DNA from 3 places in the Alteromonas sp. 4NH20-0104 genome. Region 2 is predicted to be linked to each of the others. Evidence: predicted binding sites of a transcription regulator. Region 2 holds the regulator's gene; each other region holds the start of a gene.
The links. The regulator FNR, encoded in region 2, switches genes on or off when oxygen is low (the NO sensors DNR and NnrR bind a similar motif). The targets are predictions, from matches to a motif close to TTGATCTAGATCAA.
Positions count from the first base shown of each region.

Region 1 (8,002 bases), on a different contig from region 2:
CTGCCAGTTGAGCAATTGCTCAAGCATAACAAACAAAGCACCAAACTTAACGGTACGCAGGCGCCTGCTGCAGCTTTATCGTTAAATGGCGCGCCACAAATGCCAGGGCAACAGGCAGGTCGCTAAACGTCAGTCCCTTTCAACTCTGTTCAAATTATTAGTTATCACAATTTGTTGCATTCATTGACTACCCCTCTGGCTTAATTGTCACTACACTATGCGGCAATTACTGCCGATAAAAAGTCAGAGCTTTCTATGCAACAACATAAATCCTCGTGTAATACGCGATCATTTGTGCCAGCGATGTCATTGCTGGCCACTGCAATACTCTCCTCCACCGCGTTAGCACAATCTTCTCCGGTGAACTCAGAAACCGGCCTGGAAACCATTGAAGTTACAGCGCAAAAGCGTTCTCAGAACCTGCAGGAAGTGCCGGTAGCGGTTACGGCTCTTAACGGAGAACTGTTAGCCGAAAAAGCCAGTTTCGATATTTTTGACATCGAACGCAGTGTCCCCACCCTGTCAGCTTTTCAAAGTCAGAGCGCCACTAACAGCGCCTTTGCGATACGCGGCATTGGCACCTCCTCACAAAATTTTGGTTTTGAATCATCCGTGGGTTTGTATGTTGATGGTGTTTATCGCGCCCGCCAGAACTCGGTAATTAACGATTTAGTGGATATCCAGTCGGTGGAAGTGCTGCGAGGTCCACAGGGCAGCTTGTTTGGTAAAAATACGCCTTCCGGTGCGGTAGTTATTAATACCGTGAATGCCGATTTTGATGGCCAGGGCTTTTTTCAGGTCACTGCCGGCAATTACAATACGCTGAATATAAGCGGCGGTAAGTCGGTCACCCTGATTGACGACGAACTGGCTATGCGGGCGAGCGGCTTTACCGCACGCCGTGATGGTTGGGTAACCGATCAGACTCACCCCGGCAAAGAGCTTAACAACCGCGACCGCTCAGGTTTTCGTTTGCAAGCCTTATATACCCCCACGGATGCCGTATCTGTGAGGGTAATCGCAGACTATGCCGAGCTCGACGAGCGCTGTTGTGCGGCGCTCACCTGGCAGGGTAACGTTCAGGCAAACGAGATAGCGGGTAAGTATGGTACCGATAGCCTTATTGCGTCGCCATTAATTGGCGGCCGTGTTTTTAACCAGGCGCAGTATTTCAACTTCACCACGGCGCTCAGCACCTCGCCGCGTTCCGCCATGCAAGACCGGGGATTGTCGGCAGAGATCGACTGGCAAATCAGCGACACCTTGTCGCTGGTGTCTGTCAGTTCACTGAGAAAATTTGATAGCTTTGACTATATCGACTCTGATTTCTCCGATGGCGAGCTATTATCCACCACCAATGACTCGGCCCAGCGCGCGGTGACTCAGGAGCTCAGGGTTCACTATACCTCGCCATCATTGTCTGCCATTGCCGGTGTCTTTTATTTCCATCAGCGCCTTGATCTCGATTTCAATAATATGATTGGCGGTGATTTTCCAGCCTTTTTTGCCACCAGCGCTGCCGAACTCCAACCTCTTATAGAAGGGATTAATACGCTCAGTACATTAAGCGGAGGCCTGATAGCGCCGGTAGCGCCCGCCACGCCGGGAGGCACCGATTTCCCGCACAGTGCCGATCAGACCCAGGACAGTTATGCAGTGTTTGCCCAGTCAGACTGGACGTTTCTGCCACAGTGGACCCTGACTACCGGGATCCGCTGGACCACCGAAGATAAAACGCTAAACGGGGAATTCAGCGAAATTGGGCCAGGTATAAATGGTTTACCTACTCAACCACAGGATATTCCTAACCCCTTTACCGCGGTACCGGCTTTAACGGATATCGCCACGGCGCTGGCCACTATGCAGATACCCACTGCGGACTCACTGGCAGCCATCGCACCGTTTCAGACTCCGGGCTGGGGTTTTTACTTTCTTAATACGGCTTCCATTCTGCCGCGGCCGTCCATGCAGGAATCCTTATCCGATGATAATGTTTCCGGCACGGTTAAAATTAGTTACCAGCCCAATGATGAACGCCTGATATATTTGTCCTGGGCGAATGGCTTTAAGTCTGGCGGCATCAATACCGATCGCATAGCGCCTGGCTTCGACCCGGTTTTCAAAGCGGAAACTTCCCGGGCCTGGGAGTTGGGTGTGAAGCAGGAATTCCCTGCATACGATTTACGCTTTAATCTGGCCCTGCATAAAACGGATATCGACGACTTTCAGGCATCCACCTTTACCGGGACGGGCTTTAATCTGCAAAATGCTGGCAGTATCGGTACCAAAGGCGTTGAATTCGATTTGGTCTGGTTACCGGTTGCCTCTACCCAGATCTCATTAAATTTCGCTCGCACACTGGCCACCTTTGACGAGTTTGACAATGGCACCTGTTGGGTTGCCTATACCTGGCACACCGGCATTGACGATCCGGGCCGGCAAAACCCTGAAGATCCCTATTGTTCACGGGCCGGTGACAGGGTCGGCTTTGAACCAGAAACCCGTTATACGCTGGGTCTTGAGCATTATATTGACGTCTTTAGCTTCCCCACCACGGTGCGCGTGGATTATCTGTACACCGGTGATCTCTTCATGGATGACACCAACGATCCCTATAAACACCTCGACAGCTTTGAACTGGTAAATGCCAGCTGGATGTGGGAAATGCCTGACTGGGACAGTCAGCTAATTCTGTGGAGTAAAAACCTGTTTGATACCGAGTATGTAGCGAAAAATGGCTTTGACGTGCCGGTTCAGGCGGGCAAGATTATGGCTTACCCTGGCATGCCACGCACCTGGGGCATTACCCTGAGAACCCAGTTTTAAAGACAGCCGTTGGTTACCCGGTGTTCCCTTTCACCGGGTAACTAATCCCTTCTTCGCCGCTTTTTATTGAACGAGATCAAATCGTCTTTGCTCAGAGTCTGTATGCTACGGCTTATCAGGAACTATCCGGTTCCCATAACGATAAACAGATGAATTCAGGCTATGCAAACTATCGATTTTTTTGACCCGGCGCTACTTAACAAATACAACATCAATGGCCCGAGGTATACCTCGTACCCTACTGCTCTGGAATTTAATAGCGATGTGAGTGATGCCACCCTGCTAACGGCGGCACAAACCAGTCCGGCGCAGAATTTATCACTCTATGTGCATATCCCGTTCTGCCATTCACTGTGTTATTACTGTGGCTGCAATAAAGTGGTTACCCGTCATGCTGAAAAAGCCGACCGCTACCTGGATTATCTCAGCAAGGAAATCACCCTTCGAGCAGCGGCATTTGGCCACTACAACGTGAGTCAGTTGCATCTGGGCGGAGGTTCACCCAGCTTTTTATCGCCAGACCAGCACCGACGCTTAATGGCGCTGTTAAGAGACGCTTTTACGTTTAGTGAAGAGGCTGAATGTAGTATCGAAATAGATCCCCGCACGGTGGATACCGATTACATCAGCGAACTGGCCGCCATTGGCTATCGTCGCATCAGTATTGGCGTGCAGGACACCGACTTTAATGTGCAACAGGCGATCAACCGGATCCAGAGTACCTCGCATATTGCCGGTTTAGTGGAACATGCCCGAGAGGTGGGCTTTGCATCGGTTAATCTGGATTTGATTTATGGTTTACCGCATCAAACCGAAGAAACCTTCAAAACGACCCTGGCAGCGGTAAAAGCGATGGATCCCGAGCGGGTCTCACTGTTTAGCTATGCACATTTACCCGAGCGATTCGCCGCACAGCGTAAAATAAAAGAGCAATGGTTGCCTTCAGCAGAGCTTAAACTGGCATTAATGAAACAAGCCATGTCCACGCTAAGTGAAGTAGGCTACGAGCTGATTGGCATGGATCACTTTGCCAAGGCAGACGATGAACTGGCCATTGCCCAGCGTAGCGGTACACTGCACCGCAATTTTCAGGGCTATACCACCCGTGGCGATCTGGATCTGCTGGGATTAGGTGTCTCATCCATATCGGCCGTTTATAACATGTATGGGCAAAACCCTAAGACGCTAAATGATTACTACGCTGCACTCGATGAACCGGCTAACTTAACCACGAAAGGCGTATTACTGAACCGCGACGATATGTTACGCCGTCAGGTTATTATGGAACTGATGTGCAACCTGAACCTGGCTATTCGCGATATTGAGTCCGAATGGGATATCGACTTCAATGCCTATTTTGCCGACGCTATTAGCGCTCTGGACCCCTTTATCGATGATGGCTTGGTGTCGATAACCGCACAGCATATCAAAGTAGCGCCAAAAGCCAGACTGTTGATCCGCATTATCAGTATGTCTTTTGACGCTTATCTGGCTAAACAGGTTCATCAGCGGCGCTATTCCCGGGTAATTTAATTCGGCCGGCCAGGTTTTAGATAGTTGCCGGCAGGGTTCGCCAACAGAGCAGCATGGCATTGCTCCATAAGCTGATCCAAATTGTCACCGGAACTACCATCACAGCTGGCAATCGACGATTTAAACCGGATATTCAACGGTAATTTAGTGCCACTGCTGTAGAGATAAGTGCCCATTGCATTATTGAGCTGGTCGGCAAATCCAAGGCCTTGCTTTTCGCTGACATTGGGTAAACTGATCGCAAACGTTGCACCACTGATACGGCAGCATTTAGTCAAAGGAATACTTAGCTGACCTTCAATGACCCGGGCAACAGCCTGAATCGCCAGATTGCCCTGATGGAAGCCCTGATGGATATTGATATCATTGATACCGGCAATTTTAATTAGCAGCATCGAAAAAGGCCGGTTATTCATCTGGCAGTAATGCAAATGATCGCCAACTTCTTTTAATAAATAGTGTTCTGTTTTCATACCGGTTAGCGGGTCGTCGTAGCCCGTATGAAACATTGAATCGGCTACAATTTTACTTTTCAGAAGGTTCTCTGCTCGCTGCTTGAGCGTATTACTGATGACGGGTTTCTTAACAAAGTCATTGCCTCCGGCAATCCAGCATGCCTCCTGGATATTGCGCTCCACAGAAGCGGTAATAAACAGGATAGGAATTTTGACAAAGTTGTTGTTAGCACGCACTTTTTCACAAAATTCCAGGCCAGACATCTCCGGCATCTGAATATCCAGCACGATAAGGTCAACCGGATGAACTGCCAAAAAATTAAACGCTTCCTGAGCGTTTCCTGCTGCTTCACAATGACAGATGTCACTTAATACCGCGATTAACATTAATCGGGTAATTTCATCGTCATCGACAACCAGAACCGTGCATTGGTCAATGTGTTTCACCGCGGTACCTCACAAACCACATTATTGTTAAGTTATATACACTCCTTTAACAAAGTGCTATACAACTTTAGTAGTCATTTTTTTGACACTTCGACGGTTAATTGACACACTATTACTGGCCTTCTTTAATGAATTGCTCCAGTAATGATATCAGATGCGGCATTTGATCGGATATCTCGTCAAAAAGGCCTTCTATCTCCCTCTTCGATGCCGTCTGGGCCAAAGACTCCAACGCTGCCAGTTTATCCTGCAGGCTGGCTGCGCCAATTTCTGCGGAGTTGCCCTTCAGGGCGTGCGCCGTAAACCGCACTTTTTCCCTGTCGTCCGCGGCTATAGCCTGTTCTATCGCCGCCAGTTTTACCTGACTCTCATTGAGGTACATGGCCAGTAGTTTTTTTAACAGGGCTTTATTATCAGCCAGTCTTACCAGCGTTTCTTCACATTGCCAGAGCGTTTGTTCAGGCCGTTTTGGGTCCTGGTTTGGCTGCTTACCTGTATCAGAGTGCTCCATACAACGTTTGACTTTCTGAATAAATTCACCCGCCTCAATTGGCTTGGTAAGGTATTCATTCATACCGGCGTCATAACATTTTTCACTTTCGCCCTTCAGCGCATTGGCGGTCATTGCAATAACAGGAATATTGCGGTGTACATCACCGGCAGCGCCTTGTCGAATTGCTCTGGTCGCATCGTAACCGTTGAGCTCAGGCATGTTACAGTCCATTAAAACCAGGTCTGTGTCAGGGTTGCTGAGCAGTTGTTCGATAGCCACTTGCCCGTTAACGGCAGTGAGTACTTTGGGTCCGTAGGGTTCGAGGATAAACTCAGCCACCTGACGGTTAATTTCATTGTCATCAACAATCAGGAAAGTGTTGCGACTAAAATCAATACGCTCCTGTGATGGGTTATCAGCGATATCCGAGCTACGCCGGTTATCAGCGGATAACACCGTTGACGGCGTTCTTTTTTCTCTGCTTTCGATCACGTTAGACAGGAAAACGGAACGGTAGAGCGGCTCTGTCAGCACCGTTGCCTGAGGTAATGCTTCATCGACAGATGCCGCCCCACTCGCTATCACGAACAATAATGGCAGGCGCTCTTTGTCTGCCACCCAGCGCAGCCAGTTTGCCGTAAACGTGGCATAGTCAGGATTCGATGGATCAATGAAGACACAAGCACAGGCTTGCACTTCAACAAGGGATACCGGCGCCTCAAGCGCCTCAGGTAAGGCGCCGTTACTAACCAATAATCGTCGCAGCACGGTTCCCAGCGTTTTATTATCAACCAGCATTCCGGCAACACAGCCTGCCAGTCTGGGCTGCGCCTGGGGCTCCCTGACCTGCCATAATTTAAGGGGCAGCCTGATGGTAAAAGTAGACCCTTCACCTTCCCGGGAACTCACTGTTATCGAACCTTGCAGCAAAGCCAGTATTTCCCGGCAAATGGACAGGCCTAATCCGGTTCCGCCATAGCTGGCAGCGATAGTTTCATCGGCCTGGCTGAACGCCGTAAACAGTTTTTCCTGCTGCCTGGGCGATATACCTTTACCGGTGTCGGTCACTTCAACCACCAGGCAGGCATCATCGCGTTCTACCTCACTCAGGCATCGTACTAATACATAGCCTTCGCTGGTAAACTTAATCGCATTATTCAACACGTTATTGATGACCTGTGAGAGTCGGTGTGGGTCACTGTGAACTAAACTGAAGTTCAGTTCGCTGGTATCAATGTAAAAGCCAATACCTTTTTGATTAGCCACTACCGACATGGTACTGGTGATCCCCTCAATCATGGCTTCAGGGTTAAAATTCCGAAAGTCCAGTTCCAGTTTTCCAGCTTCAATTTTAGACAGATCGAGAATATCGTTAATCAGTCGCTTCAGGGTGTCCACACTGTTTTCAGCCATAGACAGCAATTTAGACTGTTTCGCATTCAGCGATTCGCTTTTCAGCAAAGTGGTGGCGCCTACAATGCCGTTCAGCGGCGTTCGCATTTCGTGGCTGATTGTGGAGATAAAGTTTGTTTTTAGCTGGCTGAGCTGCAACGCTTCGTCACGGGTCTTTTTGAGTTCCTGGGTGCGCTCCTCCACCTGCTCTTCTAACTGACGGTTTGTTTCAGCGACGGTTAGCAGACTTTCTTTTTCCACGGTTATATCACGGATAACAATGGCGTAAGCGGCCCCAGCCTGGGGATTATCAAGAGTATTCACTTTACAGTAATACCACTTGCCGCTTGTCGTGCCGGTCGGCCGGTACCATTCAGCACCGTTGAGCCCTGTGCCAAGGTGCGCTTCAAACGACGCGGCAATCTCACGGCCACCCAGCCGGGTCAGTATGTCAGTCATTTTATGACCGCTTATGTCACTCTCCTGAAGTAAAAACATACGCTCAAATGCACGGTTATAGGTATTTACCCGCCAGTCACTTGCCACGGTAATGACGGCATCTTCTGCAACGTCTACCGCCGCTTTGGCTTCTTCTGCGACCACCAGGAGTTTTGCCAATCGTTTGTTGTTATTCCCCAGATACTCCAGCGCTAGCACCGCCAGGATCAGCACGGCGGCTAATCCCGCCAGAGACTCAATACGTCGGCCAATAAGCTGATCATGATAATAGTCATCATCAACCATGACATAAGCATGCAATACCCCGGCTTCACCAGGCGCGACAAAAATATCGACTGCTGAGCCCAATTCAGCGTCACCCGTATCGCGGTTGACGTATCGATGTAATCCTTTAATG
Region 1 is NZ_BAAJLP010000038.1:8,238-16,239, reverse strand. Features, by position in the region: gene AC27IB_RS20910 (hypothetical protein) at 1-126, shown strand, start outside; gene AC27IB_RS20905 (TonB-dependent receptor) at 256-2,826, shown strand; gene hemN (oxygen-independent coproporphyrinogen III oxidase) at 2,989-4,359, shown strand; gene AC27IB_RS20895 (response regulator) at 4,356-5,261, opposite strand; gene AC27IB_RS20890 (ATP-binding protein) at 5,374-8,002, opposite strand, start outside.
Region 1: a site for FNR is predicted at 2,893-2,906, ahead of hemN (oxygen-independent coproporphyrinogen III oxidase). Genes of this name have one in related genera too.

Region 2 (8,002 bases):
TGCCATGATGTTTGTATTGGTGTTGTTCACCATGGGACTTGCTATTTTGTGGGTCGGACCAATCTATACGCTGGTAATGGGGCGTTTGTATGCCGACCTGTTCGGGGTTGATGAAGCGCCGCAACAAATTCACCCGACCGACAAGGATTCGATACTCGATGCATAAACGGGAAACCAGTAAAATAATCCTGATAGCGATAGCCATTATGGCGCTGATAGTGGTTATTGCCTGGATGACCGGTACCAGCGAGCCTGACATTCTGGATGTTCCGGAAACTGAGCAGGCAGAGCAACCCGTACCGAACTTTAAAGCGATAGACGATACCACGGAAAAGAAGAAAGCATTTTTTGCCTATTTAAAACCCGAGGTGGAAAAACAAAACGATTACCTACTGAGTCTGCGCCATTATCTGCAAACCTTGCAGCGTCAGCTGGCCGCTGGTAACAGTCTGACAGAGGACGATGATGAACGCCTGGAGTGGCTCGCCGGCGAATACCGGGTAGGCCAGGATTTACCGGCCGATGCGCAAATTCCAAAACTACTCAATAAGGTCGATATTCTACCGGTTGAACTGGTCCTGATGCAGGCCGCTAACGAGTCTGCCTGGGGCACATCACGCTTTGCTCAGCAAGGGTATAACTTCTTTGGTTTGTGGTGTTACAAAAAGGGCTGTGGCTTTGTGCCGGCCCGTCGTAACAGCGGTGCTAATCATGAAGTGGCGAAATTTGAGAATTTATCGCGCGCTACTTACACCTACATGCGAAATATTAACCGTCATGACGCATATCGTGAGCTACGTCATATCAGAGCCTCTTTACGTCGGGCACAATTGCCGGTAACGGGGCTGGCACTGGCCGAAGGGTTAATGAACTATTCCGAACGCGGTGCTGCCTACGTCAATGAACTGCAAAATATGATCCGATACAACAAAGGGTTTATCACCGAATGAAACGTACCTTAGTCGCACTGAGTTTGCTGGCTTCTGCCTTTAACGTTAGCGCCGAGCAAATTGAAGTGGAATACAAACGCTTTTATAGCCATATCAACAAATTAGGCGATGAAAACACGTCTGCATTACAATTTGCTTTTGGGTTTATAAGAGTGGGCACCAGTAACCTGTGTCCTATCAACCAGGCCACCATAGTCACCCAGAAACAGGATATCCCCTTAACAATATCACCGGAACAGCGCTTTTTGGTTCCCAAAGAACGAGCCCTTAAACTGGCCGATGCGGCGATAGTGATTGATCTGGGGGATGCGGCAAATGTATGTGATATGTCGGTGCAAATCGAAACCACAGCAGAGCACCTGAAAACCGAGTACAGCGCCGAAGAACTGGGTTTCATCAAACAACAATACGAAGCTTTCTTTAACGAAATGGGCGGCTTTTTGTCGTTTATGATGCCATCGGTTAAAGGACTGACATTCCGTTTCAGTGATGATGAACTGGATGCACCGGTGCCCGGCGCGCCATCAATTACCAACGGTATGCTAATGCTGGATAACGAATGGCTGGAGCAGGGGAAATCGCTTAAATTACCCCAGGTCCCGTTACGAATTACGGCACTGGCCAAAAGCTAGTGTGAGCGTGTGACGCAAAATAAAAAGGGGCTATGAGCCCCTTTTCTTATGCTTAATTCACTTCTTCGTTTTCTTCATCCGGTGCTTTAGGCGCTTCCAGTGCGTCGGTATCAACCTCTGACGCGGGCAGTACTTCATCGAGCACCAACTGATAGCGAATTTGCTCGGCGAGCCGTTTAACTACCTGTTCACCGGTTTCACACAATTCTGCACAGCGATGAAATTCCATCAGCCCCACATCGGTAAGAGTGGGCTCAATTAAAATGTCAGGCGGCTCACCGGCAAGGCGGGACCGGGTGACCCGGGCCTGCAGAATTTCCAGTGAACTGCTCATTACGCTTAAGATGCCTGGCGCATGCTTACTGTCGTCCTTTGGCTCCGGTGAGAACCACTGGCGCACTACATCCTGGCTTTTCTTAAAAAAGTGCTCGTTCTTTTCCTGAGTTTCCTCGTGCTTGGCGGTTTCCCGTGCAATTTGCAGTGGCCTGAAATCAGCATTGAGGTTTACCGCAATAACGAAGTCTGCACCCAGTTGACGGCACAGGTTTACTGGCACCGGATTGACCACGGCGCCGTCTACCAGCCAGCGATCGTTGTAAGCAATAGGTGAAAATAGTGCCGGGATTGCGCAGGATGCCTGTACAGAATTGCCCACATCACCTTTATTAAAAACCACTTCGCGACCTGAATACAAGTCGGTGGCAACACAGGCGAAGGGTTTATCCATGGATTCAAAGGTGGCTGCGCAAAATTCATCAGAGAGTTTATCGAATACTTTCTGACCGCTGGCGAGACCGCCGCGACGGATCCCAATCCCCATTAAACTCAGCGTTTGCCACTCGGTAAGAGAGGATGCCCAATCTTTTAATTCATTGAGCCGGCCACTGGCGTAAGCGGCGCCTACGTAAGCCCCAATCGAACAGCCCGCTACCACATCGATTTTAACACCCAGCTTTTCCAGTGCCTGGATCACACCAATGTGAGCCCAACCGCGGGCTGCACCTGAGCCCAGAGCGATGCCTATTTTCATAGCAACCTTATTCCGTCAAGTTTACGATATTAATGGATTCTGCAGTGTCAGAACGACTCGCTGATTCAAATTCGGGCGCATCAAAGGCAATGTCACCATCGGGTTGCGCTTCGCCTGTTGCTTTTATGGCTTTGAAGTCATGAAGGTTTTTATCAACCAGATGAGAAGGCGTCACATTTTGTAGAGCCCTGAACATGGACTCGATGCGGCCAGGGAAACGCTTGTTCCAGTCCTGTAACATCATTTTGATGTTCTGCCGCTGCAGATTTTCCTGTGAACCACATAAGTTACAGGGAATAATCGGAAATTCAACCGCTGTAGCGTATTTTTCAATATCCCGCTCAGTGCAATACGCCAGGGGGCGGATCACCACATGGCGGCCATCATCACTGACCAGTTTCGGCGGCATGGATTTTAACTTGCCACCATGAAACATGTTTAGAAACAGGGTCTCGAGCATATCGTCACGGTGATGGCCAAGAGCTATTTTGGTGGCGCCCAGCTCTGTAGCCGTGCGGTACAAAATGCCGCGGCGTAACCGTGAGCAAAGAGAGCAGGTGGTTTTGCCCTCCGGGATTTTGTCTTTCACTATTGAGTAAGTGTCTTCCTCAACAATCCGATAATCTACGCCCAGCGTTTGCAAATACCCAGGGAGAATATGCTCAGGGAAACCGGGTTGTTTCTGATCAAGATTGACCGCCACGATGTCAAAGCTGATGGGCGCAATACGTTGTAAATACATCAGCACGTCCAGCATAGTATAGCTGTCTTTACCACCGGATAAGCACACCATAACCTTATCGCCATCCTCAATCATGCCAAAGTCGTCGATGGCTTTACCGACATTACGGCGCAAGCGCTTCTGTAGTTTATTAAAGCTGTATTTTTGCTTGGTTTGCGTTGCCGGTGCGGCGTTGTTGATGTTTAAACTCATGATAAAGAAAGACCCATATTGCGATGGGCGCCATTATACGTGAAGCCAGAGGAGGCTGCATCCCTGATTAATGTCAGAGTTCAGCGTGGCAGCCGGTAAAACTGCCACGCCCAATTTGCTTTAGCTCACCGGGCTTTCAAAGCCTTCGGGCTTAACCGCCAGTACATCACAATTGAGTTCATCGATAACATGCTCGGCAGTATTTCCGATCAGCGCGGCAGAAATGCCAACGCGACCAACGGTGCCAATGATCACCAGCTCGGCGTCGAGTTCGCTGGCCACCTGTGGGATCACTTTTTCAGGCAGGCCTTCCTTAACATGGCAGTTGTCCAATGGAATGCAGTATTTGCTGCTGTGCTTCTCCATCTCTTCCAGATGATGGTTTTTCACCGAGGCATTGTAAGACTCCGGATCGAACTCCGGCACTTCAATGGCAATATTAAGTGGTGTGCCCGGATAACAATTGGCCAGGTGCACATGGCCGCTGAGCAGCTTTGCGTAATCCTGTGCAATAGTGGTGAGCCGATCGTTTAACTGGGCATGCTCACGGTATTCCGTCCCTACATTAACGGCTGCCACAATCTTGCCATCCTGAGGCCAGTCATGCTCTTTAACCAGCAAAACCGGAGTAGGGCACTTGCGCACCAGATGCCAATCGGTGGGAGTAAAAATAACCGAGCGCAAATCATCATGAGAGCGGGTGGCTTTCACCACAATATCGGCCTGACTGGCCAGGGCATATTTGATGATCGCCTCGTAAGGGCGGTTGTTCCATTCAACCGTTGCTTCGATGGGCTGGCCATAGACAGCCAGTTGCTCTTTGAGCCAGGCGGTTCTCTCATTGACTACTGCCTGACGCATCGCCTCGCGTTCCTCACCAGAAAGCATCGTGGTCATCTCGTAGGAGAAATCGTAGATAGTCATCAGGGCGGTAATTTTCGCGCCGGTTTTTTCAGCCAGTTCAATGGCTCTGGAGATGGCGGGTTGGTTTTCCCTTTCAGGTTCAACAACGGCCAGAATGTTGGTGTAATCAATCATAACGACTCTCCGTGCGAAGTACTCATTATGAGTGTACGACGTGAGTCGCTGTTTCTCCAGTTTCTGACTTGTTCGGGATCAAGTTATAGATAAATACCGGAGAAAAACAGCCTGAGAAGCGATTAACTGACAGTGGTGGAAGGTATATCCATACTATGCAGTTTATTGTCCATCGCTTCGAAATCGATGATAGTGATGAGTTTGCCATCAACCTTAATAATGCCTTCCTTCTGGAAACGGGTTAACAGCCGGGAAATCGTTTCAACGGTTAATCCCAGGTAATTACCAATCTCATTACGGGTCATACTGAGGTTAAACTGACGAGGTGAAAATCCGCGGTCTTCAAACCGTTTAGACAGATGCGCCAGGAAATAGATCAGTCGCTCTTCTGCAGTGCGTTTGTTCAGCAACATCATCAGGTCGTGATCCTGCTTAATTTCAGCACTCATAAAACTCATGATCTGATGACGCAGTTTAGGGAACTGTACCGCCATTTTATCCAGCGTTTCATAAGGTAATTCGCAAACCATGGCTGTTTCCAGCGCTTGCGTATAGCTTTGGTGAGCGTTTTCGCGCAGGGCATCGAAACCGATAATGTCACCGGGAAAATGAAAACCAATAATTTGTTCTTCGCCGTCCTTGCTACTGACGAACGATTTAAATGAGCCAGCGCGTACTGCATAAAGCGAATTAAATTTATCACCGGCTTTCACCAGTTTATCGTGCTTATGCAGCGGCTTTTTGCGCTCGATAATATCATCCAGCGAATCGAGTTCGGTTTTATTTAACGAAACCGGCAGGCACAAATGGCTGAAACTACAGCTCTGACAATGAATAGAAAATTCTGAGCCTTTTGACATAGATTACGTCTCCGTGTGGGCGTCGCTCAATTATTACCGTTTAGGGTGCGGTAAATCAAGAAAATCGCATATATAATAAGGCAAATTGCGACTAATGACTTAGTCTTTGGGTGTTGTAGGAGCTTTAATAGCCAGCCAGCGCCAATGCTTACCGCTATCAGTGCGGGAAAAGTGCCAAGCCCAAAGGCTGCCATAGTGGCGGCTCCGTATAAACCATCACCGCTGACTAATGCCCAGGTTAATGTTGAATACACCAGTCCGCAGGGGAGCCATCCCCAGATAAATCCATAAGGAAAAGCTGACACCGGGGACTTAAACGGAATAAACCGTTTGGAATACGGACGAATGCGTTGCCACAAGCCGCTGCCGAGCTTTTCCAGACGAGCCAGGCCTCGCCACCACTGGGCTAAATATAACCCCATGGCAATCAGCATAAGGGCGCTTAGCAACTGAAATATCATCAGACCATGGCTTACCGAAGCACGGGCAACCTGACCGAGTACACCGGTTATCGCCCCGGCAATGGCATAACTGGTAATCCGGCCGAGGTTATAACTCAATATATAGGCTAATGGCGGCTTTCCGCCGGGGACTGCCGCACGTAACGCCCCGGCAATGCCCCCGCACATACCAACGCAATGCAGTGAACCGGCCAGTCCCACGACAAAAGCAGAAATAAAACCATAGTCACTCATTGTCGTTATGGGGCTTGTCCTGGGGATTGGCGGTTTTTTTACGCTCTTCTTCGGGTAAGTCGTCGTCGAACAAAATGCTGTAGCCCTGACGCTCAAGATCCTGAAACTGATCGGATTTTACGGCCCAGAAAAAGATACCTAAGGCCACCGCGACCAGAATAATAGCCAACGGGATCAGCACATATATAATACTCACGTTACCGCCTTACTTTAATAATCGGATCGAGTTTGAAACCACTATGATACTACTTAATGACATCCCGATCACGGCCATCCACGGTAACAATAGCCCGGATACCGCAAAAGGCAGGATCAGCAGGTTATAGCCGAGAGCCCAGAGAATGTTCTGACGTATTTTGCGACGGGTTTTCTGGGCAATCGACAGTAATGCCGGCACCGTTGCCAGCGACTCACTCAGTAACACTACGTCAGCGGCGTTTCTGGCGATATCGGTAGCGTTACCCACAGCTACCGACACATCAGCACTGGCCAGTACCGGCGCATCGTTGATACCGTCACCCAACATCATCACTTTGTGGCCTAGTGCCTGTAACGCTTGCACGGCCTGATATTTTTGTTCTGGCGTCAGGCCGCCGGTGGCGACGGCGAGCGGCAGTTTAGCTGCCAGGCTTTCAACGTTTTGCTGGGTATCACCACTTAACAGTACGAGTTGATAGGCATTTAAACCGGCCAGGGTTTCACCCGTATCGGTTTTAAGGCTGTCAGTCACTTCATAGGCTGCCAGACACCGACCATCAGATACCAGATAAACATTAGCGGCAATTGGCACCGAGGCGGGGTCGGTCTGGGTAAAGCTTGCTGAGCCCAGCAGGTAATGTTGTTCGTTGATAGTACCGCGAATCCCGCCACCGGCGGTTACCTCAAAATCACTTACCTTTAACTGCTCGTTACTGATAAACGCTTTGCTGATAGGGTGTTCCGAGCGGGATTCCAGACTCGCAGTTATCCGGTACAGTTGCTCTGCTTGCTCCGGGCTAACAAACCAGCGGTCGGCGATGCCGAATTTGCCTTCGGTAAGTGTACCGGTTTTGTCCAGGGCAATAGTATCTATACCGGTGAGCTGTTCGAGGGCATCGGCGCGTTTGAGCAGGATACCTTGTTTATTGAGCCTGGCCATTGCACAGGTCAGTGCCGACGGCGTGGCAAGCCCCAGCGCACAAGGGCAGGTAGCAACCAGCACCGCAATGGCAATCCAGAATGCTTCGTCGTTACCCTGCACAGACCAATAAGCAAAGGTAAGGGCACTGATCGCCAGCACTGCAAATACAAAATAGCGCGAAAAGGAATCGGCCATTTGCGCCGCCTTAGGTTTATTAGCCATCGCGGTAGATTGCAAGCGTATAATCTGGTTTACCAGCGCGTATTTCAGTTGCTGATGCACTTCGACGGTGAGGGTGTTTTGTTGATTGACCGTACCACCAAAAACTGCGGAGCCGCTGGCTTTCAACACCGGCTCAAATTCACCTGTCAGCATCGACTCATCAATGGCTGAAGCGCCGTCGAGGATGCGCCCGTCAACGGGGATGGTTTCGCCGGCTTTGACTATCACTTTATCCCCAACGGTGAGGTGTTTAGCCAGGCAGGGCTCAATGTTACCCTGGTCGGTTAACCGATGTGCGGTAACCGGGATGTACTGCATCATATTCGCTGAAATCTGCGTTGCCCGGTGACGGGAGCGGTGTTCGAGGTAGCGGCTTAACAGCAGCAAAAAGATAAACATGCAGATGGATTCAAAATACACATCACCGGTTTCCAGCAAAGTCGATTTTATACCGGCGATATAGGTGCCAAACACCGCAATAGTCACCGGGACATCCATATTCACCGTGCGGGCGCTGAACG
Region 2 is NZ_BAAJLP010000036.1:19,769-27,770, forward strand. Features, by position in the region: gene AC27IB_RS20395 (hypothetical protein) at 1-166, shown strand, start outside; gene AC27IB_RS20400 (glucosaminidase domain-containing protein) at 159-950, shown strand; gene AC27IB_RS20405 (DUF2987 domain-containing protein) at 947-1,582, shown strand; gene rssA (patatin-like phospholipase RssA) at 1,635-2,612, opposite strand; gene ttcA (tRNA 2-thiocytidine(32) synthetase TtcA) at 2,620-3,546, opposite strand; gene uspE (universal stress protein UspE) at 3,667-4,584, opposite strand; gene fnr (fumarate/nitrate reduction transcriptional regulator Fnr) at 4,707-5,444, opposite strand; gene AC27IB_RS20430 (sulfite exporter TauE/SafE family protein) at 5,471-6,139, opposite strand; gene ccoS (cbb3-type cytochrome oxidase assembly protein CcoS) at 6,132-6,335, opposite strand; gene AC27IB_RS20440 (heavy metal translocating P-type ATPase) at 6,345-8,002, opposite strand, start outside.

Region 3 (8,002 bases), on a different contig from region 2:
AACGGATTGATAATCAGCCTTATGCCCGGCGTCATGAAAAAATTGGTGAGGTGCTGTACCCCGAAGGTCACCCTTATTCCTGGTTAACTATCGGTTATACCGAGGATTTGGATCGGGTAAACGTTAACGATCTAAAAGCCTTTTTCAAACGCTGGTATGGGCCTAACAATGCCGTCTTATCAATTGGTGGCGATATCAGTATTGCCCGAACGAAAGCCTGGATTGAGAAATATTTTGGTGCTTTACCCAGTGGACCTGAGGTTACCGGCCAGGCCCCGGCGCCAGCTACGCTTAATGACGATAAATTTATCACCATGGAAGATAATGTGCATCTGCCATTGGTACAAATTGTCTTTCCAACGGTGTATGCAAGACACGAAGATGAAGCCGCGCTGGATGTGCTGGCCAGCATTCTGGGCAGTGGCAAAACGTCGGTGTTTTACGAAAGGCTGGTGAAAACCGGGAAGGTGGTGCAGGCCGGAGTCTCGCACCCCTGCAGCGAACTGGCCTGCGAATTTAATCTGGTGGCGTTGGTTTCGCCAGAGTCGGATAACTCACTGGCCGCTATTTACAGCGAAATTGAAGCGATTCTGGCAGACTTTGAAAGCCGCCCTTTCGATGAAGACGCGCTGATCAGAGTGAAAGCCAATATTAAAGCGTCGACTATTTACGGCTTGCAGAGTGTCAGCGGCAAGGTGTCGACCCTGGCGTATAATGAAACGTTTTTTGGTAAACCGGATCTGATGAACGAAGACGTTAAACGGTATACCGAGGTCACCAAAGACGATGTTTATCGTGTGTTCAACCGCTATATCAAGGGTCAGGCGGCGGTGATTCTTAGTGTGGTACCGCACGGGCAACCTGAACTGGCAGTAAAGCCTGCTACCGCAGAGCAACCTGAGCGTCAGGTTGCTAAGGTGAATACAATATCGCCAACGTTGACCAGTCAGTTGCCAGAGTCAGATTTTGATCGTAGTCAGATGCCGGCGGCTGGTGAACCACCGGTGGTGACTATACCAAGCTTCTGGCAATTAAAGTTACGTAATGGCATTCAGGTGCTTGGAGTCACTAACGATGAAACGCCAACTGTAACCATCACTCTGGACCTGGATGGCGGTATGTTATTGGATCCGGCAGACAAAGCCGGTTTATCGACATTTACCGCCCTGATGATGAATGAGTCAACGCTGCATTTTACCAATGAAGAAATGTCTAATGCGCTGGCTAAAATGGGCTCATCTATCAGTTTTGCCAGTAACGGTCGTTACACCCAGGTGTTTATTTCCAGTCTAACTGAACATTTAACCGATACGCTTGCCTTGCTTAAAGAGAAGTTGTTTAGCCCGGCGTTTAAAGCTGAAGACTTTGCGCGTATCAAGCAACAGTTACTGGATAATATTAATGCTCAGACCAAAGAACCCGGCGCCATTATGGAACAGGTGAAAACCGCGGTGTTGTGGGGTGAGCAGAACCGCGTAGGCTTGCCGCCTGGTGGCACGGCAGAAACGGTATCACGCATTACCCTGGACGATATTAAAGGGTTTTATGAGCAGTACTATGTGCCAGCTAAAGGCACTATTGTGGTGGTAGGGGATATGACGCCCGGCCAAATCACCACCTATTTTGATTTTATTAATACCTGGCAGGGCAAGGATTATCAAATTGCCGATTACGGCGACTTTCCGGAATATGACGGTCAACAAATTTTGCTGGTTGACGTGCCTGGCGCGGCGCAAAGCCTGGTCAGAATGGTCAGACGTGCAATGCCCTATGATGCTACTGGCGACTACTTTTACGCGCAACTGATGAACTTTCCTCTTGGCGATGATTTTAACAGCCGTATCAATCTCAATCTGCGTGAGGACAAAGGGTATACCTATGGAGCGTTCTCAGCGTTTAATGGCGGTAAAACCCTGGGTTGGTTTGAAGCCGGTGCCGATCTCAAACAGGAGTACACGGCGGCGGGTATTATGGAGCTGCTGGCTGAAATTAATCATTACCAGCAGCGGGGGATCACCGATGCTGAGCTCAGTTATATGCAAAATGCCTTTACGTTAAGCGAGGCGCTGGAGTATGAAACACCGCTGGATAAGGCCTCGTTTTTACGGCGCTTACTGGCGTACGACCTGCCGGTAAATTATAAAAAAGCACAAAAAGCTATATTGCTGAATATCGGCAAAGCAGAAATTGATGCGGTGGCGGCTAAAGCGTTACATCCTGAATCACTGCAAATTATTGTTGTGGGTGATAAAAATGTGATTTTGCCGCAGCTTGAAAGTCTGGGTATACCGATCAAAGAAGTCAGTCCGACGACCACCCCTTAGCTCCGGTAATTAGCGGTTTCACAGACCAGGCGCTATCAATTAACGACATTGTGCTGTGAATTATGCTTGGGTCGATATAAATATTTGATATTATACGGCCCATAGCTAACCGTCTTGCAACCAATGTAAGTCGCAACCGACATTATGGAATCGACATTGCGCCCACTGACTCACGATCTTTCTTATGATTTTGACGCCCTTAAATCAGCCTCTGCGTTTTGTGCACTCAGCGATATTAAACGTGGGGTTGAACGCGAATGTTTGCGGATAAATCCAACCGGGATGCTGGCCCTGACACCGCATCCGAAGGCTCTGGGAGCGGCTTTGACGCACGAGAGTATTACCACGGATTACTCTGAATCATTGCTCGAGTTTATTACTCCCCCTGAATCCGACGTCAATACTACGCAGGCGCAGTTAGAAGACGTGCATAAATTTACTATCGATAACATTGGTGAGGAGCGCTTATGGCCGCTCAGTATGCCGTGTTTTATTGAGAATGCTCAGGACATTCCAATTGCTTATTTTGGCGAGTCCAATGTGGGTAAAATGAAGAAAGCCTATCGTATGGGGTTACGCAACCGTTACGGCAGCATGATGCAGGTGATCTCAGGTGTTCATTTCAACTTTTCCGTCCCCGATGCATTCTGGCAACATCTGGCCACACAGAAAGGCGTTGAAGCAACCCAGGATTGGGTGTCGGAACAGTATTTCAGTCTGATTAGGAATTATCGTCGCAGTTGTTGGTTGATCCCGTATTTGTTTGGGGCGTCGCCAGCCTTATGCAGCTCCTTTGTGGCCGGTCGTGAACACGGGCTGGATTTTAAAAAGCTCGGCCGCGGCACCTTGTATCTGCCCTATGCGACGTCATTACGTATGAGTGGATTAGGCTATACCAGTAATGAGCAGTCGTCGCTGCGCATTTGTTATAACTCTATCGATACTTATGTGCGTTTATTGCGGGAAGCCATGTATACGCCTTCCAAAAATTACAGCGGTTTTGCGGCCGGTGAAGGCGGTAATTATCAGCAGCTCAGTAAAAATGTGCTGCAGATTGAAAACGAGTTTTATTCGCCAATACGGCCAAAACAGCCTACCGCGTCAGGTGAAAAACCAACCGACGCACTGGCCCTTCGCGGTGTCAGCTACATCGAAGTGAGAGCGCTGGATGTCAATCCATTCAGTCCGGTTGGTATCGACAAAGAGCAAATGCACTTTTTAGACGTATTTTTAATGGCGTGTCTGCTTACCGAAAGCCCCAAGTTTGATGCAGAGCGATATAAGGAAACAGAAGTGAACCTTAATCGTGTCGTTGTGGAAGGGCGTAAGCCGGGCCTGACTTTGTTGCAAAACGAGCAGGAGGTTGCCATGCGCGACTGGGCAGAAGCGTTGTTCTCACGGTATGCTGAAGTCGCCGCTATTATGGATGAAAATTACGCTGACCATCGTTACAGTGAGGCGGTTAAACGGGAATGGCAAAAAGTTGAAGATCCTGAGTTAACGTTCTCAGGGCGCTGGCTTAACAAATTACTGGCAGAGGGTGACAATGCCGTAGTAGGGCGTGAGCTGGCGGAAACGTACCGTCAACAAATCGGTGACTTTAATTATCATTTTAAATCGGCCGAAGACTTTGTCGCCGAAGCTCAGCGCTCTGTTGCAGCCCAGCAGGAGATTGAAGCGGCTGATACTGATTCTTTCAGTGAGTTTATTACCGATTACTTTGCCCGGGAGCCGGCCAAAAAAAATGCCTGACAAGGGTCAGGCATAAGAATTTGTTCCAGGGAAACACACATTCGGAACAGTAATTTGGACAGCGTATGTACAAAAAGTTCAAACAAATTTGCATCTTTTTTTCCGGCTGGGTGATTTTATTGCCGATCGTGATCAGTGGCTGTGCCACTACGCCGCCAAAAGATACCAGTAATCTGTGTGAAATCTTTTACGAGAAAGAAGACTGGTATGATGCCGCGGCGGACATGCAGGATAAATGGGGGGTGCCTATTCATGTCCCCATGGCCATGATGTATCAGGAAAGTTCGTTTCGCCACGACGCGCTGCCGCCCAGAGATTACATTCTGTTTGGTTTGATTCCCTGGGGCAGGGTGAGCTCTGCCTATGGTTATTCTCAGGCAAAAACACCCACCTGGAGTGATTATATTCGTGAAACCGGCAATTCCGGCGCCGATCGGGATGACTTTGAAGACGCCATGGATTTCATGGGCTGGTTTATCAGCAAAACCCATAAGATCAATGGCGTATCGAAATGGGACGCCTATGCACAATACCTTAATTACCACGAAGGCTGGGGCGGTTACCGGCGCAAAACCTACCTGAAAAAATCCTGGCTGGTTAAAGTCTCACAACGTGTAAAAGCACGTTCGTTACGGTATGCCACGCAACTGAAAACCTGCGAAGAAGATCTGCAAAAAAGTTGGTTCTGGAAATTGTTTGATTAGCGGGTGGTGAGGGAGCGACTGGCTGATTTTACTCTAAAAAACAGGCGGGCATTAAGCCCGCCTGTAAGAAGTGGGATTCCGTCCAAGACCGTAAAATTTCCGGAAACCCAACAGGCATTTATAATCTAATCTAAATGATAATTATTATCAACTATAGTTTTTAAATTACTGTATATAAGCTTTGCCGCATTCTTTTGATCCAGGTCATGCTTTGCCAAAAGCGGGCCATTTCCTATTGATTTGGATCAGCGTTTTTTCCGCTCTACCGGCGCACACTATCACCATAGAAACAGCAAATAGAAAGGTGATTATTATGTGGTCAATGTTATTAAAAGATCCGGTTGTCTGGGGTTCATTACTTGGTATTTTTATCGTCTGTGTAATGATGGCTTATTACACTTATATGTTCATACACAATAGTGGTGATGATCATAAATAAGCCGCGGGGCTGATGGAATAAACAAAATGGCCTTTAGCGTTTTTTGCTAAACGGTGATTCCACTTCCAGTAGCACCAGCAGGGCGCCCTGGCCACCGTATTCCAGTGGAGCCTGGTGAAATGCCATGACTCTGGGGTGTTGGATAAGATAGTGGGGCAGGGCCTGCTTCAGTACACCTGATCCCACCCCATGCACTATACAAACACAATCGATGTGTTCCTGCCACGCAGTATGCAGCAGGGCAGCTAGTTCGTGTTTCGCCTGAGCCTTTGTCAGGCCGTGCAGATCGAGGATATAGTCCGGGCTGTAATCGCCCCGGCGTAGTTGTTTTAGCTCGTATGCCGGCACGTCCTGGCGGCAATAGCGAAGTGCCCCTTGTGGCTGGATAAATCCTTCAAAAGCATCGGAAAACTCAAAACTGGCCTGTGCCTGCCTGGTGGTTTTCTGGCGTCCTCGGATTTTAATTTCCGGACGGGCGGTCTCCGGCACATAAGTATCCTGTTTTAAAGGCGCGACGCCTTTTATCTCCCGTCTGAACAACGCCATATCATCACTGTCGTTAGTTTCCTGCTGCCTGGTGATGCGGGGAAATTGCGACTTAAATTTCACAGACGGGTTTCCTATTAGTCTTGCTGGGTGATTTTGAGCTAAATTAAGCGTGTCCGAATCGGACAACATTATGTATCATACCAGCTTTATGATTTCAGGACATTGTAGCCCGTATGACCGATAAGTTTTACCTCGACGAAGCCATTGCTGATCTGCACTCCATTTTAGACATGGTGCGCTGGACCGTCAGCCGGTTTAATGACGCAGAACTGTTTTACGGTCACGGTACTGACAATGCCTGGGATGAAGCGGTGAGTCTGGTATTTTATGCCCTGCATTTACCGCATACACTCACTGCCCAAACCGGCGACGGATTATTCGCCGCACGGTTAACCAAAAGCGAGCGTAGCAAGGTGGCGGAGCTGGTATTGCAACGGGTTCAAACCCGTTTACCATTGCCTTATATCACTCACGAAGCCTGGTTCTGCGATTTACCGTTTTATGTGGATGAGCGGGTACTTATTCCTCGTTCACCCTTTGCGGAACTGATCCAGGGTAAATTTGAATCACACCTGCAAAACAGTCCGCTCAGAATTCTGGACATGTGTACCGGCGGGGGCTGTATTGCTATCGCATTGGCCTATGCCTTTGATGAAGCACAAGTGGATGCGGTGGATATCAGCGCCGACGCATTAGCCGTTGCGGAACTGAATATTGAAGAACACGGCCTGAGTGAGCGGGTTTTTCCCTTATACTCCGACTTGTTTAGTCAGCTGGAAGGACAACAATACGATTTGATCGTGTCTAATCCGCCTTATGTAGATGCTGAGGATATGGCTGACTTACCGGTTGAGTTTCAGCACGAACCTGAGCTGGCCCTGGCTGCCGGTGAAGATGGTCTCGATTTAGTGGAAACTATGATTGCCCATGCAGGGCGGTATCTGACCGAGCAGGGCGTAATGTTTGTTGAAGTGGGGAACAGTCTGGTTCATATGGAAGCAAGGTTTCCGGGGCTCGACATTGAATGGGTAGAACTGGCACAAGGCGGCCATGGTATTTTCGCTGTAACCAAAGCAGCATTAGACAGTTACAACCAACAGGATAAATAGAAAGATGGCGGGTAATACTTTCGGTAAAATATTTACGGTATCAACCTTTGGTGAGAGTCACGGCATTGCTCTGGGCGGTGTGGTAGACGGTTGTCCTCCGGGACTGGCACTGACCGAAGAAGACTTACAGGTAGATTTAGACCGTCGTAAACCGGGTACATCACGCTATACCACTGCACGACGCGAAGACGACGAAGTGCAAATCTTATCTGGCGTGTTTGAAGGCAAAACTACCGGCACCAGTATTGGCTTGTTGATTAAAAATAAAGATCAGCGCAGCCAGGATTATTCCAATATTGCTAATCGGTTTCGTCCCGGCCATGCCGATTATACTTACCAGCAAAAATACGGTCTGCGCGATTATCGCGGTGGTGGCCGATCTTCTGCTCGTGAAACCGCAATTCGTGTAGCAGCCGGCGGTATTGCCAAAAAGTACCTCGAGCAGGTTCATGGTATTAAAATCCACGGCTTTATTTCACAATTAGGGCCGGTAGCAATCGACACCGTTGACTACAGTATTATTAACGACAATCCGTTTTTCTGCCCGGATGCCTCAAAGTTAGATGCGCTGGATGAATATATGCGTGATCTGAAAAAGTCCGGGGATTCAATTGGTGCAAAAGTGTCCGTGGTCGCCACCAACATGCCCGTAGGGTTAGGTGAACCGGTCTTCGACCGTCTTGATGCCGATATCGCCGGTGCCATGATGGGCATTAACGCCGTGAAGGGCGTTGAAGTGGGTGACGGCTTTGATGTGGTAAATCAGAAAGGCAGCGAACACCGTGACAGCTTAACCCCTGATGGTTTTACTTCTAATCACTCAGGTGGTGTATTGGGCGGTATTTCAACCGGCCAGGATCTGGTAGTGCACATGGCGCTCAAGCCTACTTCCAGTATTTCGGTGCCGGGAGACACCATCGATACCGATGGCAACGCCATTGAAATTGTTACCAAGGGTCGTCACGATCCCTGCGTTGGCATTCGTGCCGTGCCCATTGCCGAAGCCATGCTGGCTCTGGTGTTAATGGATCACTGTTTACGTCATCGTGCTCAGAATGCAGCCGTGCATTGTACAACACCTGTTATTCCGGGTTCAGCCAAGTAAGATGCTGAACCTGATTTCCC
Region 3 is NZ_BAAJLP010000022.1:57,017-65,018, forward strand. Features, by position in the region: gene AC27IB_RS15715 (M16 family metallopeptidase) at 1-2,324, shown strand, start outside; gene gshA (glutamate--cysteine ligase) at 2,469-4,076, shown strand; gene AC27IB_RS15725 (transglycosylase SLT domain-containing protein) at 4,142-4,780, shown strand; gene AC27IB_RS15730 (DUF3149 domain-containing protein) at 5,103-5,219, shown strand; gene smrB (endonuclease SmrB) at 5,253-5,828, opposite strand; gene prmB (50S ribosomal protein L3 N(5)-glutamine methyltransferase) at 5,942-6,877, shown strand; gene aroC (chorismate synthase) at 6,882-7,982, shown strand.
Region 3: a site for FNR is predicted at 4,975-4,988, ahead of AC27IB_RS15730 (DUF3149 domain-containing protein). Genes of this name have one in related genera too.